One region of the Actinotalea sp. JY-7885 genome, then DNA from elsewhere that is predicted to be linked to it. Evidence: predicted binding sites of a transcription regulator. Region 1 holds the regulator's gene; each other region holds the start of a gene.
What was found. Region 1 encodes LexA, which represses DNA repair genes until DNA is damaged. Its sites were predicted from a motif close to TCGAACANNTGTTCGA; they were not measured.
Positions count from the first base shown of each region.

Region 1 (9,060 bases):
CGTCCCGGTCCTGTGCCAGGGCGACGACCAGCTGCCGACGCTCGTCGAGCGGTTCACGCAGGACGACGCGACGTGCCTGTTCGGCACCCTCTCGCTCTGGCAGGGGGTCGACGTCCCGGGCCCGACGTGCCGCCTGGTGCTGATCGACCGCATCCCGTTCCCGCGCCCGGACGACCCGGTGCGCTCCGCGCGCACCGAGGCGGTCGAGCGTGGCGGCGGCAACGGCTTCATGGCGGTCTCCGCGACGCACGCCGCCCTGCTGCTGGCGCAGGGCGCGGGGCGCCTCGTGCGGACCGACGCCGACCGCGGGGTGGTGGCAGTGCTCGACCCGCGGCTGGCGACGGCGCGCTACGGGCAGTTCCTGTCCCGGACCATGCCGCCCTTCTGGCAGACCACCGACGGCGGCGTCGCGCGCGCGGCGCTGGCCCGGCTCGCCGCACAGGCCGGCGGGCCGGCGATCACCCGGGGGCCGGACGCCGCCCCGTAGGGTGGCAGGCACGACCCGACGAACGAGAGGCGACGGCTCATGGCGGACGTGGCAGGACGTGTCGAGCACGAGCACGACGACATGGGGCTCGACGCGTCCCCGACCGGGCGCCGCACCACCAAGCTCGCGGTGGTCGGCGCGGGATCGGTCGGCTCGACCATGGCCTACGCGGCCCTCATGCGCGGGGCCGCGCGCTCCGTGGCGCTCTACGACATCAACACGGCGAAGGTCGAGGCCGAGGCGCTCGACATCGGCCACGGCATCCAGTTCATGCCGATGGCCGACGTGGTCGGGTCCGACGACATCCAGGTCTGCGCCGGTGCCGACGTCGTGGTCGTCACCGCGGGCGCCAAGCAGAAGCCCGGGCAGAGCCGCCTGGACCTCGCCGAGGCGACGATCGGGCTCGTGCGCGGGATGCTCCCGGACCTGGTCGCGGTCGCGCCGGACGCCGTGTACGTCATGGTCACGAACCCGGTCGACATCGTCACGTACGCCGCGCTGAAGTTCTCCGGCCTGCCGCCGAACCAGATGTTCGGCTCCGGCACGGTGCTCGACTCCTCGCGGCTGCGCTACCTGCTCGCGCAGCACACCGGCATCGCGGTGCAGAACGTGCACGCGTACATCGCGGGCGAGCACGGCGACTCCGAGATCCCGCTGTGGAGCTCGGCGACCATCGGCGCCGTGCCCCTGATGGAGTGGCCGGGCGTGCCCGGGCCCAACGGCACGGTCGTCGGCCGGCTCGAGGCCGCGGACCGCCAGCGGATCGCGGAGGAGGTCGTGAACTCCGCCTACCGGATCATCGCGGGCAAGGGCGCGACCAACTACGCGGTGGCCCTCGCGGGCTCACGCATCATCGAGGCCGTGCTGGGCGACGAGCGCCGGGTGCTCCCGGTGTCCTCGCTCCTGGAGGACTACCGCGGCATCTCCGACGTGTGCCTGTCGGTCCCGTCCGTGGTGGGCCGAGACGGCGTGGCCGCCCGGCTCGAGATCCCGCTGTCCGACGAGGAGCTGGCAGGGCTGCGCCGGTCCGCCGACCAGATCCGCGCCGTCGCGCGGCAGTTCGGGCTCTGACCGGGGGTCACAGGCTCCGCAGCACGCTCACCACGCGCCCGAGCACGACGGCGTCGTCGCCCGGGATCGGCTCGTAGGCGGCGTTCTGCGGCAGCAGCCAGACGTGGCCGTCCGCACGCCGTAGCGTCTTCACGGTCGCCTCGCCGTCGATCATGGCCGCGACGATCTCGCCGTTCTCGGCCACGGGCTGGCGCCGGACCACGACCCAGTCGCCGTCGCAGATGGCGGCCTCGATCATCGAGTCGCCCGCGACCTTGAGCAGGAACAGCTCTCCCTCGCCGACGAGCTGGCGGGGCAGCGGGAAGACGTCCTCGACGACCTGCTCGGCGAGGATCGGGCCGCCGGCCGCGATGCGACCCACGACCGGCACGTACGACGGCGCCGGGGCGGCGTCGTGCATGCCGGTCTCGTCGACGGGCACGCCGCCCCGGTCGGCGCCGAGCCGGCTGATGGCCCGCGAGTCGTCGGGCTGCACGACCTCGATGGCGCGCGGACGGTGCGGGTCGCGCCGCAGGTAGCCCTTGCGCTCGAGCACGGTGAGCTGGTGCTTGACCGAGGACGGGCTCGTCAGCCCGACCGCCTCGCCGATCTCCCGCATGCTCGGCGGGTAGCCCCGCCGCTCGACGCTCGACCGGATCGTCTCGAGCACGAGGCGCTGGCGGGGCGTGAGCCCGTCGCCGCCCGCGGCGGCGTCCGGCAGCGCGGTCACCGACGCGAGGTCACCGCCCGGCTGCTGGTCGGTGCCCGACGGGGGTGTGGTCCTGGGCGCCATGACGGCCTCCGTGTCTCTCGGGCGATGTCTCTCGGGCGATGTCTTCTCGGGCGACCGGCCCTGCGACGGGTCGTGTCAGTGCCTCGTGATGGTCTCTCGTCGTGCCTCCACCTTAGGGGCGCGATGCCGCGTGATCAAACATCTGTTCGAGCGTGTCTCGACACGGTGGGTGGCCCGTGGTAGACATCGTACAGACGTTCGACGTACAGCCGTTCGACGGACACGCGTTCGAATCGCTCGACGAAGGGGAGACGCCATGACGGCGATCATGTGGGACCACGAGCCCGTCCTGTCCGTCCGCACGCCCGCCGCACGCACGACGGCCGGACGCACGACGGCCGGCCGCACGACGACCCGGCGCGTCCCGGAGGTCCGGGCCGCCGACGGGCGGGCCCAGGGCGGGCACCTGCGCCTCACGCGCCGTGGCCGGCTGACGGTCTGGCTGGTCGCGGCCGCCGCCGGGGCGGGCGTCGTGCTCTCGGCCCAGGCCGCCGGCGCGGACTCTCCCGCGGCCGCCCAGCCCGTGGTCACGCACGTCGTCGCGCCGGGCGAGACGCTCTGGGAGATCGCCGGGGGCGTCGCGGCGCCGGGCCAGGACCGTCGCGACGTCGTCGCCGACCTCGTCCAGCTCAACGCGCTGGGCGGTGCGGAGCTCCAGGTCGGGCAGCAGATCCTCGTGCCGCAGCCCTGATCCCCAGCCCTGACTCCGCAGCGCTGATCCCGCCGCCCTGGCCCCCAGCGTCCGTGACCACCGCGGTTCGCAGCGCGGTGCCCGCCGACGGTACGGTGTGGCGGTCAGCCGGAGGAGGTGGAGGCGCGATGCACTGCCCGTTCTGCCGGCACAGCGACTCCCGCGTGGTCGACTCGCGCACGTCCGACGACGGCGCCTCGATCCGGCGCCGGCGGCAGTGCCCGAACTGCCAGCGCCGCTTCACCACGTTGGAGACGGCCTCGCTCTCGGTGGTCAAGCGGTCCGGGGTGACCGAGTCGTTCAGCCGCGAGAAGATCGTCAACGGCGTCCGCAAGGCCTGTCAGGGGCGCCCCGTGAGCGAGGACGACCTCGCCCTGCTGGCGCAGCGCGTCGAGGAGAACCTCCGCAGCACCGGCACGGCCGAGCTCGACGCCCACGAGATCGGGCTGTCGATCCTCGGCCCGCTCCGCGAGCTCGACGAGGTGGCGTACCTGCGCTTCGCGAGCGTCTACCAGGCGTTCGAGTCGCTGGACGACTTCGAGGCCGCCATCACGGCGCTGCGCGCCGAGCACGGCGACCGTCCCGCCTGAGCGTCATCCGGTCGCGCCGCGTGGGTGCCTCTGCGACGCTTGTCCGGTCACGAGACGGGAGGCGCGATGACCGACGCCGCTGCGGGCCGCACGTCCCCCGCCACCGGTGGGCTGGACCGCGCGGCCCTGTCGACCTACCTCAACGACCATCTCGCCGGCGCCGTGGCCGGCTCGCATCGCATGCGCCGGACGGCCGAGGCGCTCGCCCGGACCCCGGTGGGCCCGGGACTGACCCGCGTGGCGGACGAGGTCGAGGGCGAGCGGGAGGAGCTGCGCGCGCTGATCGGCGACCTGGACCTGGTCCAGGCCCGGCCCAAGCAGGTGGCGACCTGGGCCGGGGAGCGGCTGGCGCGCCTGAAGACGAGCGGGGCCGGCCTGCAGCGGGAGCCCTTGACGGCCCTCCTGGAGGTCGAGCTGCTGCGCAGCGCCGTCGTCGGCAAGCGCGGGCTGTGGCAGACCATGACGGCGCTGGCGCCGGCCCTGGGGGTCGACGCGGACCGGTGCCGTGAGCTGTGGGGGCAGACGGACCGGCAGGTCGCCACCCTCGACGAGGTCCACGACTACGTGCGCTCGCGCGTGCTGCGCGAGGCGGCGCGCTGAGGGTGCGCCGCCTCAGCGGTTCATGACGTCCTGACGCACGACGCGCCGCAGCACCTTGCCGATCTGGGAGCGGGGCAGCTCGCTGAGGACCACGAGGTCGCGCGGCAGGGCGTAGCGCGCCAGGCGGGTCTCGCACCAGGCGCGGACGGCGTCGAGCTCGACGCCCGTCGCACCGTGGGACAGGACCACCGCGGCCACGACGCGCTCGCCGAGGTCACCGGCGGCGGGCACCCCGACCACGGCGACGTCCTCGATGCCGGGCATCTGCCGCAGGTGGTCCTCGACCTGGGACGGGTACACGTTGAAGCCACCGGTGATGATGACCTCCTTGATGCGGTCCACGAGGCGCACGAAGCCGTCGGGCTCCACGACCACCACGTCGCCGGTGCGCAGCCACGTCCGGCCCTCACGCTCGATCAGGACGGCCGCGGTCTCCTCGGGCCGGTTCCAGTAGCCCTGGAAGACCTGGGGGCCCGAGATGAGGAGCTCGCCCTGATCGCCGGCCGGGACGTCCACCATGGGGTCCTCGGGGTCCACGACCCGGATCCACGTGGAGGGGAAGGGCAGGCCGAGCGTCCCCGGACGACGTGCCTCGGAGAGCGGGCTCCCGAGCGCCACCGGCGAGGTCTCCGTCAGGCCGTACCCCTCGACGAGGATCCCGCCCGTGACCTCCTCCCACGCCCGCGCCGTCTCGGCGGAGAGGGCCATCGCGCCCGAGATCGACCGGCGCAGCGACGTGAGGTCCGTGCCCGTGCGCTTGGCCGCCGCAGCCAGGCGCTCGAACATCGGCGGCACCCCCGGCATGAAGGTCGCGGGGCGTCGGCGCTGGGCGGCGAGCACGGTGTCGACGTCGAACTTCGGGAAGATCACCGAGGTCGCCGCGATGCGCACCGCGTAGGTCAGGCAGAGCGTGAGGCCGAAGGCGTGGAAGAACGGCAGGGCCGCGTAGACGGTCTCGCTGCCCACGTCGTGACGGGTCCAGGCCTGGCCCTGCGCCGCGTTGACGGCGATGTTGCGGTGCGTCAGGACGGCGCCCTTGGGGGTGCCCGTCGTGCCGCCGGTGTACTGCAGCAGGGCGACGTCGTCCAGGTCCGGGTGGGGGTGTGCCGCGGGCAGCGGCTCCGCGCCCCGGACGAACCGCGCCCACGTGGTCACGTCGGGTGCGGTCGGGACCGGCGACCGCAGGGCGTCGCGGCTGCGCCGCGCGGCCGCGATCGGCAGGCGCAGGGCGACGCGCGAGGACAGCGGCAGGTCGGCGGCGAGGTCGACCGCGACCACGGTGCGCACGGAGGTGTGCGGTCGCGCCTCGAGCACCGCGGGGACCGCCTTGGTCCACACCAGCGCGACCGTCGCGCCGCTGTCGGCCAGCTGGTGGCGCAGCTCCTCGCTGGAGTACGTCGGGTTGTGCTCGACCACGACGGCGCCGATGCGCAGCACCGCGTAGAAGGCCACGACGTGCGTCGCGCTGTTCGGCAGCACCAGGGCCACGCGGTCGCCCGGCCGCACGCCGTGGGCGTGCAGCGCGCCGGCGGCCTGGGCGACCCGGCGGGCCAGCGAGCCGTAGGTCGTGCCGCGGCCGAGCAGGTCGGTCGCGACGCGGCCCGCGTACCGCGCGGCCACGTTCTCCAGGGTCCGTGTCACGGGCCCGTCCAGCTCCGGCACGTCGGCGGGGACGCCGGGTGCGTACGAGGCGAGCCAGGGGCGGTCGGCGGTGGGTTCCACGTCTCGATTCTAGGTTACGCAACCGTAGGTTGATGACCAGAAGGTCCCGTCACAGGTCGCTCGAGCGTGCAGCCCAGAGGTTCACGCCGGCGTCCTGCGCGAGGGCGTCGACCGCCGTCAGCTCGTCCACCGAGAAGCCGGGCCCGTCGAGGGCGGCCAGGGTGTCGTCCAGCTGGGCGGTGCTGCTCGCCCCGACCAGCACCGAGGTGGTCCGCGGGTCGCGGAGCACCCACGAGATCGCCATCTGGGCGAGGCTCTGGCCACGGGCCCGGGCGATCGCGTCGAGCCCCCGGACGCGCCCGAGGTTCTCGGCCGTCAGCCACGCCGGGTCGAAGGAGCCGCCGCGCGCGGCACGCGAGTCCGGCGGCACGCCGCGCAGGTACCGGTCCGTGAGCAGACCCTGGGCGAGGGGGGAGAACGCCACCAGGCCCATCCCCGCGCGCTCGACGACGTCCAGCAGAGCCTGCTCGGTGCCGTCCGGTCCGGCGGCGGGGCGCTCGACCCAGCGGTTCAGCAGCGACCAGGACGACTGGTGCAGCGTGAGCGGGACGCCCAGGTCCCGGGCCACGTCGAGCGCCTCGAGCGTCCGCGCCGCCGAGTACGACGAGATCCCGACGTACCGCGCCCGGCCGGAGGTCAGCGCCGTGCCGAGCGCCGCGATCGTCTCCGCCAGGGGCGTCGTCGGGTCGAAGCGGTGGCTGTAGAAGACGTCGACCTCGGGGACGCCGAGGAGCGCGAGCGACCGGTCCAGCGAGCGCAGCAGGTACGCCCGGCCGCCGTGCTCGCCGTACGGTCCCGGCCACGCCCGGTAACCGGCCTTCGTGGTCAGCACGAGCTCGTGGCGGTGGCCCCGCAGGTCGGTGCGCAGGAGCCGGCCCAGGGTCTCCTCCGCCGCCCCGGGGGGCGGCCCGTAGTTGTTGGCGAGGTCGAGGTGCGTCACGCCCCGGTCCACGGCGTGCAGCACGATCTCGCGCTGCAGGGCGACGGGGCGGTCGACCCCGAAGCCCTGCCAGAGCCCGAGCGAGACGGCGGGCAGGAGCAGACCGGAGCGCCCGGCGCGGCGGTACGTCATGGTGGGCACCGCCCGACGGTACGCCGACGCGCACCCCGGGCGTCCAGGGAGAAAGGCGTTGGTGCGGCGCAGTAGCGTGGCACCGCCCCACGCACCAGCGCCGGAGCCCGGGAGCCCCCGGAGGACGACCACACCAGGAGGTGGGCCCATGGCCGACGACCGCAGCCAGACCCCCGAGGACGGCGCCGGCACGGCGCCCGAGGACACCACGGTGCCCGAGGACACCACGGTGCCCGAGGACACCACGGTGCCCGAGGACACCACGGTGCCCGAGGACGCCAAGGCGCGGTTCCGCGAAGCGCTCGATCGCAAGCAGGGCGCCGCGCACCGCAGTGCGCAGGGCCGGTCCAACACCGGGGCCGTCCACGGCCCCGAGACGACCGGCCCCGGCAAGCGCACGTTCCGCCGCAAGACCGGCTGACCGGGCCGGTCCGGGCCGCAGCGGCCCGGACCGGACCCCGGAGTCAGGACGCCCGGGCCGACCCCGCCCGGGTCAGGACAGGACGCGCAGGCGGATCGTCTGCGGCATGGTCCGCAGCACGTCGCACACGTCGGGGCCCAGGTCCGCGGCGACGTCGGTCACCACGTAGCCGAGCTCGCCGCGCGTCGCGAGGAGCTGGCCCTCGATGTTGACCCCGTGCTCTGCGAGCGTCTGGTTGATCCCCGCGAGGACGCCCGGGGTGTTGTGGTGCAGGTGCGCGAGGCGGTGGGTGCTGGTGCCCGCGGGCAGTGCGAGGTTGGGCAGGTTGACGCTCAGGGTGGTCGAGCCCGTGCGGACGTAGTCCCGCAGCTTGTTGGCCACGAACTGCCCGATGGCCTCCTGCGCCTCCTCGGTCGACCCGCCGATGTGCGGGGTGAGGATGACGTTGGGCAGGCCGCGCAGCTCGGAGTCGAACGCGTCCCCACGGCGCTTGGGCTCCTCGGGGAAGACGTCGACCGCGGCGCCGCCGACCCGCCCCGACAGCACGTGCTCGCGCAGCGCCGCGTAGTCCACGACGAACCCGCGCGAGAGGTTGAGGAAGATCGCGCCGGGCCGCATGCGCGCGAACTGCGCCGCGCCGAAGAGGCCGGCGTTGCCCTCACGCCCGTCGACGTGCAGCGTCACGACGTCGGCGACGTCGAGGAGCTCGTCGAGCGTCTCCATGCGGCGCGCGTTGCCGAGCGCGAGCTTCTCCTGCGAGTCGTAGAAGACCACCGACATGCCGAGCGCCTCGGCGAGCACCGACAGCTGGGTGCCGATGTTCCCGTAGCCGACGATGCCCAGCGTGCGACCGCGCACCTCGTGCGAGCCCTCCGCGGACTTGTCCCACACGCCGTCGTGCAGGGCGCGGTCGCGCTCGGTGAGGCGCCGCGTCAGGGCGATGATCTCGGCGAGCGTGATCTCCACGACCGAGCGCGTGTTGGAGAAGGGGGCGTTGAACGTGGCGACCCCGCGCTCGGCGGCGGCACGCAGCGCCACCTGGTTGGTGCCGATGCAGAATGCGCCGATCGCCATGAGGTCCGGGGCGGCGTCGAGCACGCGCGGCGTGACCTGGGTCTTGGAGCGGATGCCGAGCAGGTGCACCCCGTCGAGGGCGGCGATCAGCTCGTCCTCGTCCAGCGCGCCGGTCCGGGACGTCACCTCGACCCCGTCCGACTCGAGGATCGTCGTGGCCAGGGGGTGGAGGCTCTCGAGGAGCAGGGCGCGCAGCACACGTCCATGGTGGACCGCCGGGGGAGCGCGGCCAAAACCGGCCCGACAGGCGGGACGCCGCGCACACCGGGACACTGTGCGCGTGGAGCATGCGGCGCCGGTCCCGGAGGTGGTGCGGCGTCGTGCCCGGCGCCGGCGCCGTCCCGGCGTGGTCGTGCTCGTCCTGGCCGTGGCGCTCACCGGCGGTGCCATGGCCTACGAGGGGTCCGGCGGGGACCTGCAGGCGCTCGTCCGCCCCCGGGCGTACGTGGAGATCGACGGCGAGGCCGTCGCCGTGCCCGCGCCGGCCCCGGCGCAGGGCCGTCCGCTGCCCGCCGTGGCCGTGACGACGTCCGGCTCGCACGCCTTCCTGCACACCGACG
Region 1 covers NZ_JACEXH010000123.1:884-9,943, reverse strand. Annotated here, with positions in the region: partial or broken gene IDM29_RS11630 (ATP-dependent DNA helicase) at 1-487, shown strand, start outside; gene IDM29_RS11625 (L-lactate dehydrogenase) at 569-1,558, shown strand; gene lexA (transcriptional repressor LexA) at 1,566-2,330, opposite strand; gene IDM29_RS11615 (LysM peptidoglycan-binding domain-containing protein) at 2,587-3,021, shown strand; gene nrdR (transcriptional regulator NrdR) at 3,150-3,611, shown strand; gene IDM29_RS11605 (hypothetical protein) at 3,678-4,211, shown strand; gene IDM29_RS11600 (AMP-binding protein) at 4,224-5,933, opposite strand; gene IDM29_RS11595 (aldo/keto reductase) at 5,983-7,005, opposite strand; gene IDM29_RS11590 (DUF5302 domain-containing protein) at 7,154-7,426, shown strand; gene serA (phosphoglycerate dehydrogenase) at 7,499-8,698, opposite strand; gene IDM29_RS11580 (matrixin family metalloprotease) at 8,781-9,060, shown strand, end outside.

Region 2 (7,647 bases), on a different contig from region 1:
CCACGCCCACCGGCTCCCGGTCGTCGGCCGGCGTCGCGACGACGTCGTCGACCGCGGTCGACGTGCCCGGCCGGCGCGACGCCGTCGCGCGCTCGCCGGGCGCCACCACGCGGCCGCGCCCGACGTACCTGCTGCGGGCACCGAGGCTCTCCGGGTCGAGGCCCGACGCCCGGTGGCCCTCGCCGAAGAACTTGGTCCTGGCGAGCAGGACCATCACCGGGTGGGTGAACAGGAACACGACCATGAGGTCGACCAGCGTCGTCAGGCCGAGCGTGAACGCGAACCCGCGGACGCCGCCGACCGCGAGGAAGTACAGGACGATCGCGGCGAGGAAGTTGACCGCGTCGGACGCGAGGATCGTGCGGCGCGCGCGGTTCCAGCCCTCGGCGACCGCGGCCGGCAGCGTGCGCCCGTCCCGCAGCTCGTCGCGGACACGCTCGAAGTAGACGATGAACGAGTCCGCCGTGACACCGATCGCGACGATGATGCCCGCGACGCCCGGGAGGCTGAGGCGGTAGCCCTGCGTCCACGAGAGCAAGGCGATGAGCAGGTAGGTCACGACGCCGGCGATGACGAGCGAGGCCACCGTGACCAGGCCGAGCGCCCGGTACTGGAAGATCGAGTAGATGCCGACCAGGACCAGCCCGATGAGGCCCGCGAGGAGGCCGCGCTGGAGCTGCTCGGAGCCGAGCGTCGCGGAGATCTGCTGCTCGCTCTGGACGGTGAAGGTCAGCGGCAGGGAGCCGAAGTTGAGCTGCTGCGCGAGCGTCGAAGCCGACTCGCGCGTGAAGTTGCCCGAGATCTCGGCCTTGCCGTCCGCGATCACGCTGTTGACCGAGGGCGCGGAGATGACCAGGCCGTCGAGCACCATCGCGAACTGGTTGCGCGGCGACTCGAGCCCGAGCAGGCGCTCCGTGACGGCACGGAACTGGCTCGTGCCCTCCCGGTTGAACTCGATGTTGGTGACCCACTCGTTCGTCACCGCGCCGGTCTGCGTCGTGCGCAGACCCGAGCTCGCGCTCTCCACGTCGTCGCCGCGCACCTCGACCGGTCCGAGCACGAACTTGGCGGTGCCGGACGCGTCGCACGCGACGACCGCCTCGTCCGGGGAGCCGACCAGGTCCGGGCCGCCGCGGAGGTTCGCGGGGTCGGTGCAGTCGTAGGCCTCGAACTCGGCGAGCAGCTCAGGCGTGAGCCAGGCGGGGTCGCTCGCGTCGGCGGGCTCGACCTGCTCGACGGGCGTCTCGCCGAGAGGGGTGCGCTGCTCCTCGGGCACCGGCGTCGGCGCGGCCTGGACGATGACGGGCCGGAAGAGCATCTGCGCCGACTCCCGCACCAGGTCGAGGGTCTCGGCGTCGGGCTCCCCGGGGATCGCCACGACGATGTTCGAGCCGCCCTGGCTGGTGATCTCCGCCTCCGCGACGCCGGACGCGTCGATGCGCTGGCGGATGATCTCGATCGCCTGCGCGATGGTCTCCTCGGTGACCTTCTCACCGCTGTCCGCGGTGGGCGTGAGGATGACCTGCGTCCCGCCCTCGAGGTCGAGGGCCAGCGACGGCGTCAGCGACGCGTCCGACCAGTGGTTGCCGGCGAGGAGAGCGCCGAGGAGGGCGATCACCACGACGCCGAGCGACACCAGCGTGCGCTTCGGGCGTGGGCGGTTCGATGTGGCCAACGGTCCGTCTTCTCTCGTGCGTCAGACCCGGGGCGCCGCGGTGCGGCGCCCGGTACCCCCGTCAGCGACGGGTCGTGCCCTCGTCGTCGCGCCCCTCGGTGAGGCTCGACGCGTCGTCGGGCACCTGGAGGGTGGCGTCGGCGTCCGTGGTCTCGTCGACCTCGTCCTCGTACAGCTCGTCCTCGTACAGCTCGTCGTCGTCCAGCTCGTCGTCCGCGTCCTCCGCCTCCAGCTCGTCCGCGACCGGCGGGTCCACGAGCTTGGCGATGGCGGGACGGAGCCAGCGGCTCGTCACGCCGGGCGACGTCTCGAGGGTGACGATGTCGCCCTCGACGTCGACGACGGTGCCGAACAGGCCAGAGCCCGTCATGACCTCCTGGCCGGGGGCCAGGCTCGCCCGGAAGTTCGCGGCTTCCTTCTGCTGCTTGCGGGTGCGGCTCGTCATGAGCCACATGGCGCCGAAGGCCAGGGCAAGGATGATGAGGAAGCTGTAGTCCATGGTGTCGTTCTCACGTCCTGTTGGGTTGCGACCGCGCGAGTCTAGGTGACCGACGCTCCTGGCCCCTAACGCCTCGCGCGGACGCGCGGTTCCCGGGCGGGCGGCGCTCAGCCGAAGAGGGTGTCCGAGCCCGGTGCGGGGGGCCGCAGGCCGAGGTGCGCCCAGGCCCGCGCGGTGGCGACGCGGCCGCGCGGAGTCCGCCCCATGAGGCCCTCGCGGACGAGGAACGGCTCGGCGACCGTCTCGACCGTCTCGGGCTCCTCCCCGACCGCGACCGCGAGGGTCGTGAGCCCCACCGGCCCGCCGCCGAAGCGCTCGCACAGCGCGCGCAGCACGCCGCGGTCGAGCCGGTCGAGGCCGAGGTCGTCCACCTCGTAGACGGCCAGCGCGGCGCGGGCCGCGGCCAGGTCCAGCGTGCCGTCACCGCGCACCTGGGCCCAGTCGCGCACGCGGCGCAGCAGGCGGTTCGCGATGCGGGGCGTGCCGCGGGACCGGCTCGCGATCTCCGCGGCGGCGTCGGCGTGCAGGTCGACGCCGAGCAGCCCGGCCGAGCGCGCGAGCACCTGCTGGAGCTCCTCGTCGTCGTAGAAGTCGAGGTGCCCGGTGAACCCGAAGCGGTCGCGCAGCGGCGCCGGCAGCAGCCCCGCCCGCGTGGTCGCGCCCACGACCGTGAACGGGGGCAGCGCGAGCGGGATCGCGTTGGCGCCCGCCCCCTTGCCCACGACGACGTCGACGCGGAAGTCCTCCATCGCGACGTAGAGGAGCTCCTCGGCGGGACGCGCGAGGCGGTGGATCTCGTCGAGGAAGAGCACCTCGCCCTCCTCGAGCGAGGAGAGCACCGCGGCGAGGTCCCCCGCGTGCTGGATGGCCGGACCCGACGTGACGCGCATCGACGTCCCGAGCTCGGCGGCGATGATCATGGCGAGCGTCGTCTTGCCCAGCCCGGGCGGGCCGGAGAGCAGGACGTGGTCGGGCGCTTTGCCCCGCCCGAGGGCGGCGTGGAGCACGAGCTCGAGCTGGTCGCGCACCACGCGCTGCCCGACGAACTCGGCCAGGCGCTGCGGCCGCAGTGCGGCCTCCGCCGCGCGCTCGAGATCCTCCGCGCCCGGGGCGACGATGCGCTCGGTCACGATCTCCTCGTCAGGCACGACCGCCGCCCAGGACCCGCAGCGCGCCACGCAGGACCGAGGCGACCTCGCCGGCGTCGACGGGCCCCGCGTCAGGCGGCGACACCACGGCGACGGCCTCCTCGGCCGCCTTCGCGGTCCAGCCGAGCCCGACGAGCGCCTCCACGACCTCACCGCGCCGGTCGGCGACCGCGGCCGCCGCCGTCGTCGGCCCGCCCGACGGGGCCCCGAGGCGGTCGGCCAGCTCGAGCACGATCCGCTGCGCGCCCTTGCGCCCGATGCCGGGCACGCGCTGGAGCGCCGCCAGGTCCTCCCCCGCGACCGCGCGCCGCAGCGCGTCGGGCGTGTGGACCGCGAGCATCGCCAGCGCCAGCCGTGGCCCGACGCCGCTCACCGTCTGGACGGCCTCGAAGGTGTCCCGCTCGTCGGCGTCGGCGAAGCCGTAGAGGGTCAGCGAGTCCTCGCGGACGACCAGCGACGTCGCGAGCTCGGCCTCCTGCCCGACGCGCAGTCCCGCCAGGGTCGCCGGCGTCGCGTACGCGAGCATCCCGACACCGCCCACGTCGACGACTGCCGCGTCGAGGCGCACCCCGACGACCTGCCCGCGCAGCGAGGCGATCACGAACCCTCCCGTCCTCCTCGCGCGGACGCGCCGCCGCCACGGCGGGACGCGGTCACGCGAGCGACCCGAACATCTGTACGACCACGCTAGCGCGCCGCCCGGACACCGGGTGCCCCGACGCGCCGGACCTCACCGGAGCCGGGCGGCGGCCTCGGCCCGCGCCCAGGCGAGCTGGGCCGGTGTCGCCCCGGACGTGGCCCCCGCGGCGCCGCCCGCGCCGGTCCCCGCACGGACCGGCGACGTCGTGCCCGCGGCCACGGGCCGCCAGAGGTGGCAGATCGCCAGGGCGAGCGCGTCGGCCGCGTCGGCGGGGGTGGGCAGCTCCGCGAGCCCGAGGATCCGCGCGACCATCTGCTGCACCTGCGGCTTGCCGGCCCGCCCGGAGCCCGTGACCGACGCCTTGACCTCCGACGGCGTGTGCAGCGCCACCGGGATCCCGCGCCGGGCGGCGGCCGCCATGACGACGCCCGACACCTGGGCCGTGCCCATGACGGTCCGCACGTTGTGCTGCGCGAAGACCCGCTCCACGGCGACGGCGTCGGGCTCGTGCTCGTCCAGCCAGGTCTCCACCTGGTCACCCACGAGGGCCAGGCGCGACGCGACGTCGTCGGAGACCGGTGAGCGCGCGACGCCGACGGCGACGAGCACCACCCGCCGCCCCGGGCGCGAGTCGACCACGCCCAGACCGCAGCGGGTCAGGCCCGGGTCCACTCCCAGCACGCGCACCGCACCAGTCTCCCAGCGCGCGGACGCGACGGCCGGACGCCTCGCCGGGCGCTCAGTCCTCCTCGAGCTCCGCCATGACCTCGTCGGACGCGTCGAAGTTCGCGAAGACGTCCTGGACGTCGTCGCTGTCCTCGAGCGCGTCGATGAGGCGCAGGATCTTGCGGGCGCCCTCGGCGTCCACCTCGACCTGCGTGGCGGGCACGAACTGGGCCTCGGCCGAGTCGTAGTCGATCCCGGCGTCCTGCAGCGCGGTGCGCACGGCGACGACGTCGGACGCCTCGCTCTGCACCTCGAACGCCTCGCCCAGGTCGGTGACCTCCTCGGCGCCCGCGTCCAGGACCGCCGCCAGCACGTCGTCCTCGGTGAGGCCGTCCGTCTTGGGGATCACCACGACGCCGCGCCGGGAGAACAGGTAGGACACGGACCCGGGGTCGGCCATCGCGCCGCCGTTGCGGGTGAACGCGATGCGCACGTCAGCGGCCGCACGGTTGCGGTTGTCGGTGAGGCACTCGACCAGGACCGCGACCCCGCCGGGGCCGTAGCCCTCGTACATGACGGTCTGGTAGTCCGCCCCGCCGGCCTCCTGGCCGGAGCCGCGCTTGACCGCGCGGTCGATGTTGTCGTTCGGGACCGAGGACTTCTTGGCCTTCTGGATCGCGTCGAAGAGCGTCGGGTTGCCGGCGACATCACCGCCGCCCACGCGGGCGGCCACCTCGATGTTCTTGATGAGCTTCGCGAAGAGCTTGCCCCGCTTGGCGTCGACGACGGCCTTCTTGTGCTTCGTGGTGGCCCACTTGGAGTGACCGGACATCGCTTCGACGAACCCCTCAGCCGCGCTCGGTGACGATCTGGACGAACAGCCGGTGCAGCCTCATGTCCCCCGTGATCTCGGGGTGGAAGGACGTCGCGACCACGTCACGCTCGCGCACCGCCACGATCCTACCGGCGGCGGGGCCCGATGCGACGGTGGCCAGCGCCCGGACGCCCGGCCCGGTGCGCTCGACCCACGGCGCGCGGATGAACACGGCGTGCACCGGGTCCGTGGCGCTGTCGGCGACGCCCTCGACGACGAGGTCCGTCTCGAAGGAGTCGACCTGACGGCCGAAGGCGTTGCGGCGCACGGTCACGTCGAGCCCGCCGAGGGTCCGCTGGCCCGCCGCGCCGTCCTCGAGCCGGTCGGCGAGCAGGATCATCCCCGCGCACGACCCGTAGGCGGGCAGGCCGGCGGCGATCGCGTCGCGCAGGGGCTCGAAGAGCTCGAAGACCTGCAGCAGGTTGGCCATCGTCGTGGACTCGCCGCCCGGCAGCACGATCCCGTCGACCTCGGCGAGCTCGCGCGTGCGCCGCACGGGCACGGCACGCGCGCCGCTGGCCTCGAGCGCGGCGACGTGCTCGCGCACGTCGCCCTGGAGGGCCAGGACACCGATCCTGGGCGGCGTGTCGGAGATCACGTCGGCGGATCCTACGCCGCCCTATCCTCGGGGCATGAGCGCGCCCTTCCCCCCGCCCGCGGCGCCCGCGGGCCCGCACGCCGCCCCGCCGTCGACCTCGCTGCGCGGACCGGTCGCGCTGACCGTCGCCGGAGCGGTGCTCTGCGTCGCGACGGTCGTCATCGCGGTCCTCGTCGGACGGACCTTCCTCAACCTCCTGCCCACCGACCTGCTGACGTCGGACGGTCAGGCGGGTCCCGGGGTCGTCGCCGAGGTGAGCGCGCCAGGGCAGGGCACGGCGCAGCTCGAGGCGGACACGAGCTACGTCGTGCTCCTGGCCACCTCGACCTCGGCGGGCGGGGACCACGTCGAGCTCGAGGACGACGTCGTGCTCGTCAGCCCGGACGGGAACGAGATCGTGGCCGACCGGAGCCCCGGCGTGAACCTCTCGGCGTCGCGCGACGGCACCGCCGTCCGCTCGGTCGGCGCCTTCCGCACGCAGGAGGCGGGGCAGTACACGGTCACGGCGCCGCCCGTCAGCGACGGCGGGACCGCACGGGTGCTCCTCGCCCCGGACCAGGCGTTCGGGCCGTTCTTCGTCGGCATCTTCGGGTCCGTGTTCGGCGTCTTCGCCGCCATCGCCACGGCGATCACGGGGATGCCGATGCTCGTCATCGGCATCGTCTGGTGGCGCCGCCGGGCCGGGGCCCGCGCGGCCGGCGCCGCGGGACCGGGCGCCCCGGGACATCCGGCCACGGCGCCGCGGTGACAGGCACCGGCGCGGCGCCGCGTCGGACGAGCGTCCTGCGCCAGGCGGCGCTGCGGGTCGCGACCGGGGTCGTCACGCTCGTCTACCGGATGTACCGGGTGCACCCCGCGTTGTGGCGGTTCACGGCCCGGAACTACCACCCCGCGATGGAGCGCTTCGCGCGGCTCAACGCCTGGATGATCTGCCAGCACGCCTACCTGGACGTGCCCGCGTACCGCCGCCACGTCGAGGAGCACGGCTTCCGCTTCCGCTGGTGGGACCTCACGGCGTACGAGCCCACCTCCAAGCACGGCTACGTCGACCGGTACCCCGAGGCGGAGCGCTGCTGGGACGGCGAGATCCGGACCGTGGGCACCGTGGTGGACGAGTCGTCCGGCTCGTCCGGGACCCCGTACAACTGGCTGCGCTCGAAGCGTGAGCTCGCCACGGTCCACAAGAACGTCGCGGGGTACGTGACGCAGATCTTCGGCACCCGCGGGCTCTTCGCCATCAACGCCTTCTCGATGGGCGCCTGGGCGACGGGCACCAACACGGGCATCGCCATGTCGCGGATCGCCATGGTCAAGAACACCGGCCCGGAGATCGACAAGATCGTCGACACGCTGCGCCACTTCGGCCCCGGCTACACCTACCTGGTGTGCGCGTACCCGCCCTTCCTCAAGCACCTGCGGGACCGGCTCGACGCGGACGGGTTCGACTGGGACGCCTACGACCTCAACGGCTTCGTCGGCGGCGAGGCGCTCACCGAGGGGCTGCGCGACTACCTGGAGGACCGCTTCGGCCGCGTCTACTCGGGCTA
Region 2 covers NZ_JACEXH010000141.1:7-7,653, forward strand. Annotated here, with positions in the region: partial or broken gene secD (protein translocase subunit SecD) at 1-1,675, opposite strand, end outside; gene yajC (preprotein translocase subunit YajC) at 1,737-2,174, opposite strand; gene ruvB (Holliday junction branch migration DNA helicase RuvB) at 2,282-3,304, opposite strand; gene ruvA (Holliday junction branch migration protein RuvA) at 3,315-3,923, opposite strand; gene ruvC (crossover junction endodeoxyribonuclease RuvC) at 4,053-4,649, opposite strand; gene IDM29_RS12470 (YebC/PmpR family DNA-binding transcriptional regulator) at 4,702-5,460, opposite strand; gene pdxT (pyridoxal 5'-phosphate synthase glutaminase subunit PdxT) at 5,477-6,100, opposite strand; gene IDM29_RS12480 (hypothetical protein) at 6,135-6,848, shown strand; gene IDM29_RS12485 (phenylacetate--CoA ligase family protein) at 6,845-7,647, shown strand, end outside.
Region 2: ruvA (Holliday junction branch migration protein RuvA) is a predicted target of LexA. The motif match lies at 3,989-4,004, and genes of this name have one in related genera.

Region 3 (3,563 bases), on a different contig from region 1:
GACTCGGGCGCTGACGCGGGCGCTGACGCCGGCGCCGGCCCCGAGATCGACATCGACGAGTTCGACGACGCCGCCGAGGCACCGCAGGCGCAGCGACAGCAGCGCCGTCAGCAGTCACCGACGCAGTCGCAGGCGCAGTCACCGGCCCGGCGCGCGGTGCTGCGCCAGGTGCGGGGTGCGGACCGCCCGCTGCGAGGTGGGCTCGTGGCCCAGGCGGCCCACAAGGCCGACCCGACCCTGCGCAGCAGCGGCTGGGACGGCACGGGCGGCTTCTTCGGGTGGATCGCGGAGGCGGTGCCCGAAGTGGCGGCGTCACCGGAGCCCGCCCCGGGCTTCGTCTGGGACCCGCGCCGGTTCAGCGAGTCCGACCTGCCCGGAGGCGCCCCCAACCTGCCGCCGCTGCAGCGCCAGGTCGTGGACGTGACCGACGTGCCGAACCTGCCGGCCGACCGGTACCGCGTCCTCATCGCGACCCTCGCCGAGGACGTCGCCGAGCATCCCTTCGACCGCCCGGAGACGGCACGGCGCGTGCACGACGCGTGCCAGGCGGCGGGGGAGCCGATTGGTCGTGCGTCCGTCAACGCCGTGATCGCCGGCGTGCTCTACGCGGGCCTCGACCTCGCGGCGGCGCCGACCGCCCGCGAGGTGGCGGAGACCTGGGCGGAGTACGTCATCGGCCTGTGCCGCGGCGCGCGGATGGAGCTCGACGCGTCGGACGCCGCGGCGATCCGCACCTGGCTCGGCGGCGGCCTGGCGGGTCCTGCGGCCGCCTGAACGGCGCGCGTCCGACGACGCGCGAGCGGCGCGCCCGGGCCCAGCCTCGGGCGCGCCGCGGCCGACAGCCGGTCGCGCCGAACCAGCCGGTCGCGCCGAACCAGCCGGTCGCGCCGAACCAGCCGGTCGCGCTGCGGTCGGCCTGTCACGCCGCGCCCAGGTCGAGGAGCACGGTCTCGCCGCCTGGTGGCGGACGTGTGCCGGTGGCCGGTGGTGCCCCGGAGGCGTGCTCGGGCTGGGCGGCGGGTCTGCCGTCGGGGTGTCGGAACTCGAACCCGTGGGGGACTCGGGTGATGCGTAGGTCGTGGGTGTGGATGTGGTCGTGGTGGTGCCAGCAGAGAAGGATGCCGTTGTCGGTGGAGGTGTCGCCGCCGTGTGACCACCACCGGATGTGGTGGATCTCGCCCAGCGTGGGCGGTGCGGTGCATCCGGGGTACTGGCAGTGGCGGTCGCGGGCGATGACCGCGCGGCGCAGCTGTTTGGTGTAGGTGCGCTCGTCCTGGCCGACGTTGAGGATCTGGCTGTCGGGTCCGAACACGATGCGGGTGACCTGGGAGTCGCACGCGATGCGCTGCAGGACCGAGGCAGGGACGGGTTCGCCGGATTCGAACTCGGCGGGATCGACCAGATCGGTCTCGAGACCCGTGCGCCGCACCTGGTGCGCCGTGCCACCCGCGCTATCCCTGGCGCCCGCGCCGTCCCTGCCACCCGCGCCATCCGTGCCGCCGGTGCCACGAGCGGCCGCCTCGGCGGCGTCGCGGGCCGCGGCGTCGGTGGCCAGGCGCTGGTAGGTCTCCCAGGAGACGTGCACGCTCAGGTGCGGGCGGACCTGGGCCCCGGCACCTGTGAGGCCTCTGTCCAGGACCAGGCGGGCGAGGTCGACCAGGGCTTCGGCCTGGCGCTGCTCGACGGGCCGCTGGTCGTCCTTGGTCGGCACGCCGGCGATGGATCGGACGGCGGTGGCCAGGAGCTGACCGTTCTCGTGGGTGAGGAACCCGCTCAGCGCCAACCCGTCCCCGCGCGGGGTCAGGGTCAGGCGCTGTCGCGCGACGGCCTGGCGGTGCTCACGCTCGGCGGCTTGGTCGTCGAGCTTCGCGGCCATGCGACTGGTCAGGCGCCGGAACTCGTCGACACCCAGGCGGCGCGCTTGGTCGACGAAGAACGCCTCGTTGCGGTCCGGTAGGTCGCTCGCGAGGGCGGCGCGCCTCGCGGGGGAGGACACCAGGCGGCTCAGCGCCTCGGCGTGACCCCGGGTGATCTCCCCGGACGCCACCGCCTCCCGCACGACGGGGAGTTCGCCCATCGCCCGGCCGAGCTGGGCCTGGCGGGCCGCGTCCCCGTAGGCGATGCCCTCACGGCGCGCGACGTGCCCCGCCACCGTGCGGTCCGCCCCACCTAGCGCCCAGCGCCCGTCCGCCTCCACCGCTGCGAGCAGGACCGAGGCAGCCAGGTGGATCTGGTCTCCGACCACCCGCAGGTCCCTACGCACCGCGGCCGCCCGCGGCCCCTCCAGCGAACCCAGCGCCATCGCAGCCAACGCCGCGGCGTCCGCGCGCAGCCGGGCGAGCAGCGCGTCGAGGCCCGCAACCCCCGCCGCCTCGCTCGCCGCCTGGACCATCCCGACCCCCGTGTACCAGTTCGCCCCTGATCGAACTAGTGTACTAACGGCCACTGACACGCACCACGCCCCACCCGGGATCTGGACAATTCGGTCACGGCGCTCCCCGCGAATCCCCGGACCGCCGGAGCCAGCGCGATGCGACCAGGCCCAGCCCGCGAGCCCACTCGAGCCCGCCACCCGAGCCCGCCACCCGAGCCCACCCATGCTGCGCCCGAGCCGCGTCCCCGGCACGATCAAGGCATGAGTCGACTCGAGCAGGTCACCGATGCCGTCGCGTACCACGGCGAGGGCCCCGTCTGGTCCGAGAGCTGGGGCGGCCTCCGCTTCGTGGACATGCTCGCGGGAGACCTCCTCACCCTGCGCGCCGGCGGCGACGTCGACCGGCTGCACGTCGGCGATGTCGCGGCGTTCGTGCGCCCGCGCCGCGGGGGCGGGTACGTCGTCGGCCTGGAGCGCGGCCTGGGACTCGCCGACGGCCCGGACGCCGCCGCCCACCCCCTGCCCGAGATGTGGTCCGACACCGGCCTGCGGATGAACGAGGGCGGCTGCGACCCGGCCGGCAACCTGTACGCCGGCTCCATGCGCTACGACCGCGCGCAGGGCGGCGCGAGCCTGCAGCGCATCGCGCCCGACGGGACCGTCACGACGGTCCTGCCGCACGTCACGATCTCCAACGGCATCGCCTTCAGCCCCGACGGGACCCTCGCCTACTACAACGACACCGACACCGGCCGGACCGACGTGTTCGACGTCGTCGGTGGCGAGCTGCGGGACCGCCGCCCCTTCCGCTCGGGCGACGACGGGCGCCCGGACGGCCTGACCGTCGACGCGGCCGGCAACGTGTGGGTCGCGCTCAACGGCGTCGGTCGCGTGCGCTGCTACGCCCCGACCGGCGAGATCCTGCAGGAGATCCAGCTCCCGGTGCGCCTCGTGACGGCGTGCACGCTCGGCGGACCGGACCTGCGCGACCTCTACGTCACCACGTCCCGCGAGAACCTCGAGGACCCCGAGCCGGAGGCCGGCGCCCTCTTCCGGCTGCGCGTCGACGTGCCGGGCCTGCCGGTCCTGCCCTACGGCGGCTGAGTGGGCTCAGCCCCGCCCACCGGCTGCTCGTCGTCGTCCGGGGGGCGGGCGGCCTCGCCCGGCGCGGCCTCGGGCGGGACCTGCT
Region 3 covers NZ_JACEXH010000243.1:73-3,635, forward strand. Annotated here, with positions in the region: partial or broken gene IDM29_RS15615 (hypothetical protein) at 1-774, shown strand, start outside; gene IDM29_RS15620 (HNH endonuclease signature motif containing protein) at 920-2,392, opposite strand; gene IDM29_RS15625 (SMP-30/gluconolactonase/LRE family protein) at 2,636-3,478, shown strand.
Region 3: IDM29_RS15620 (HNH endonuclease signature motif containing protein) is a predicted target of LexA. The motif match lies at 2,423-2,438, and genes of this name have one in related genera.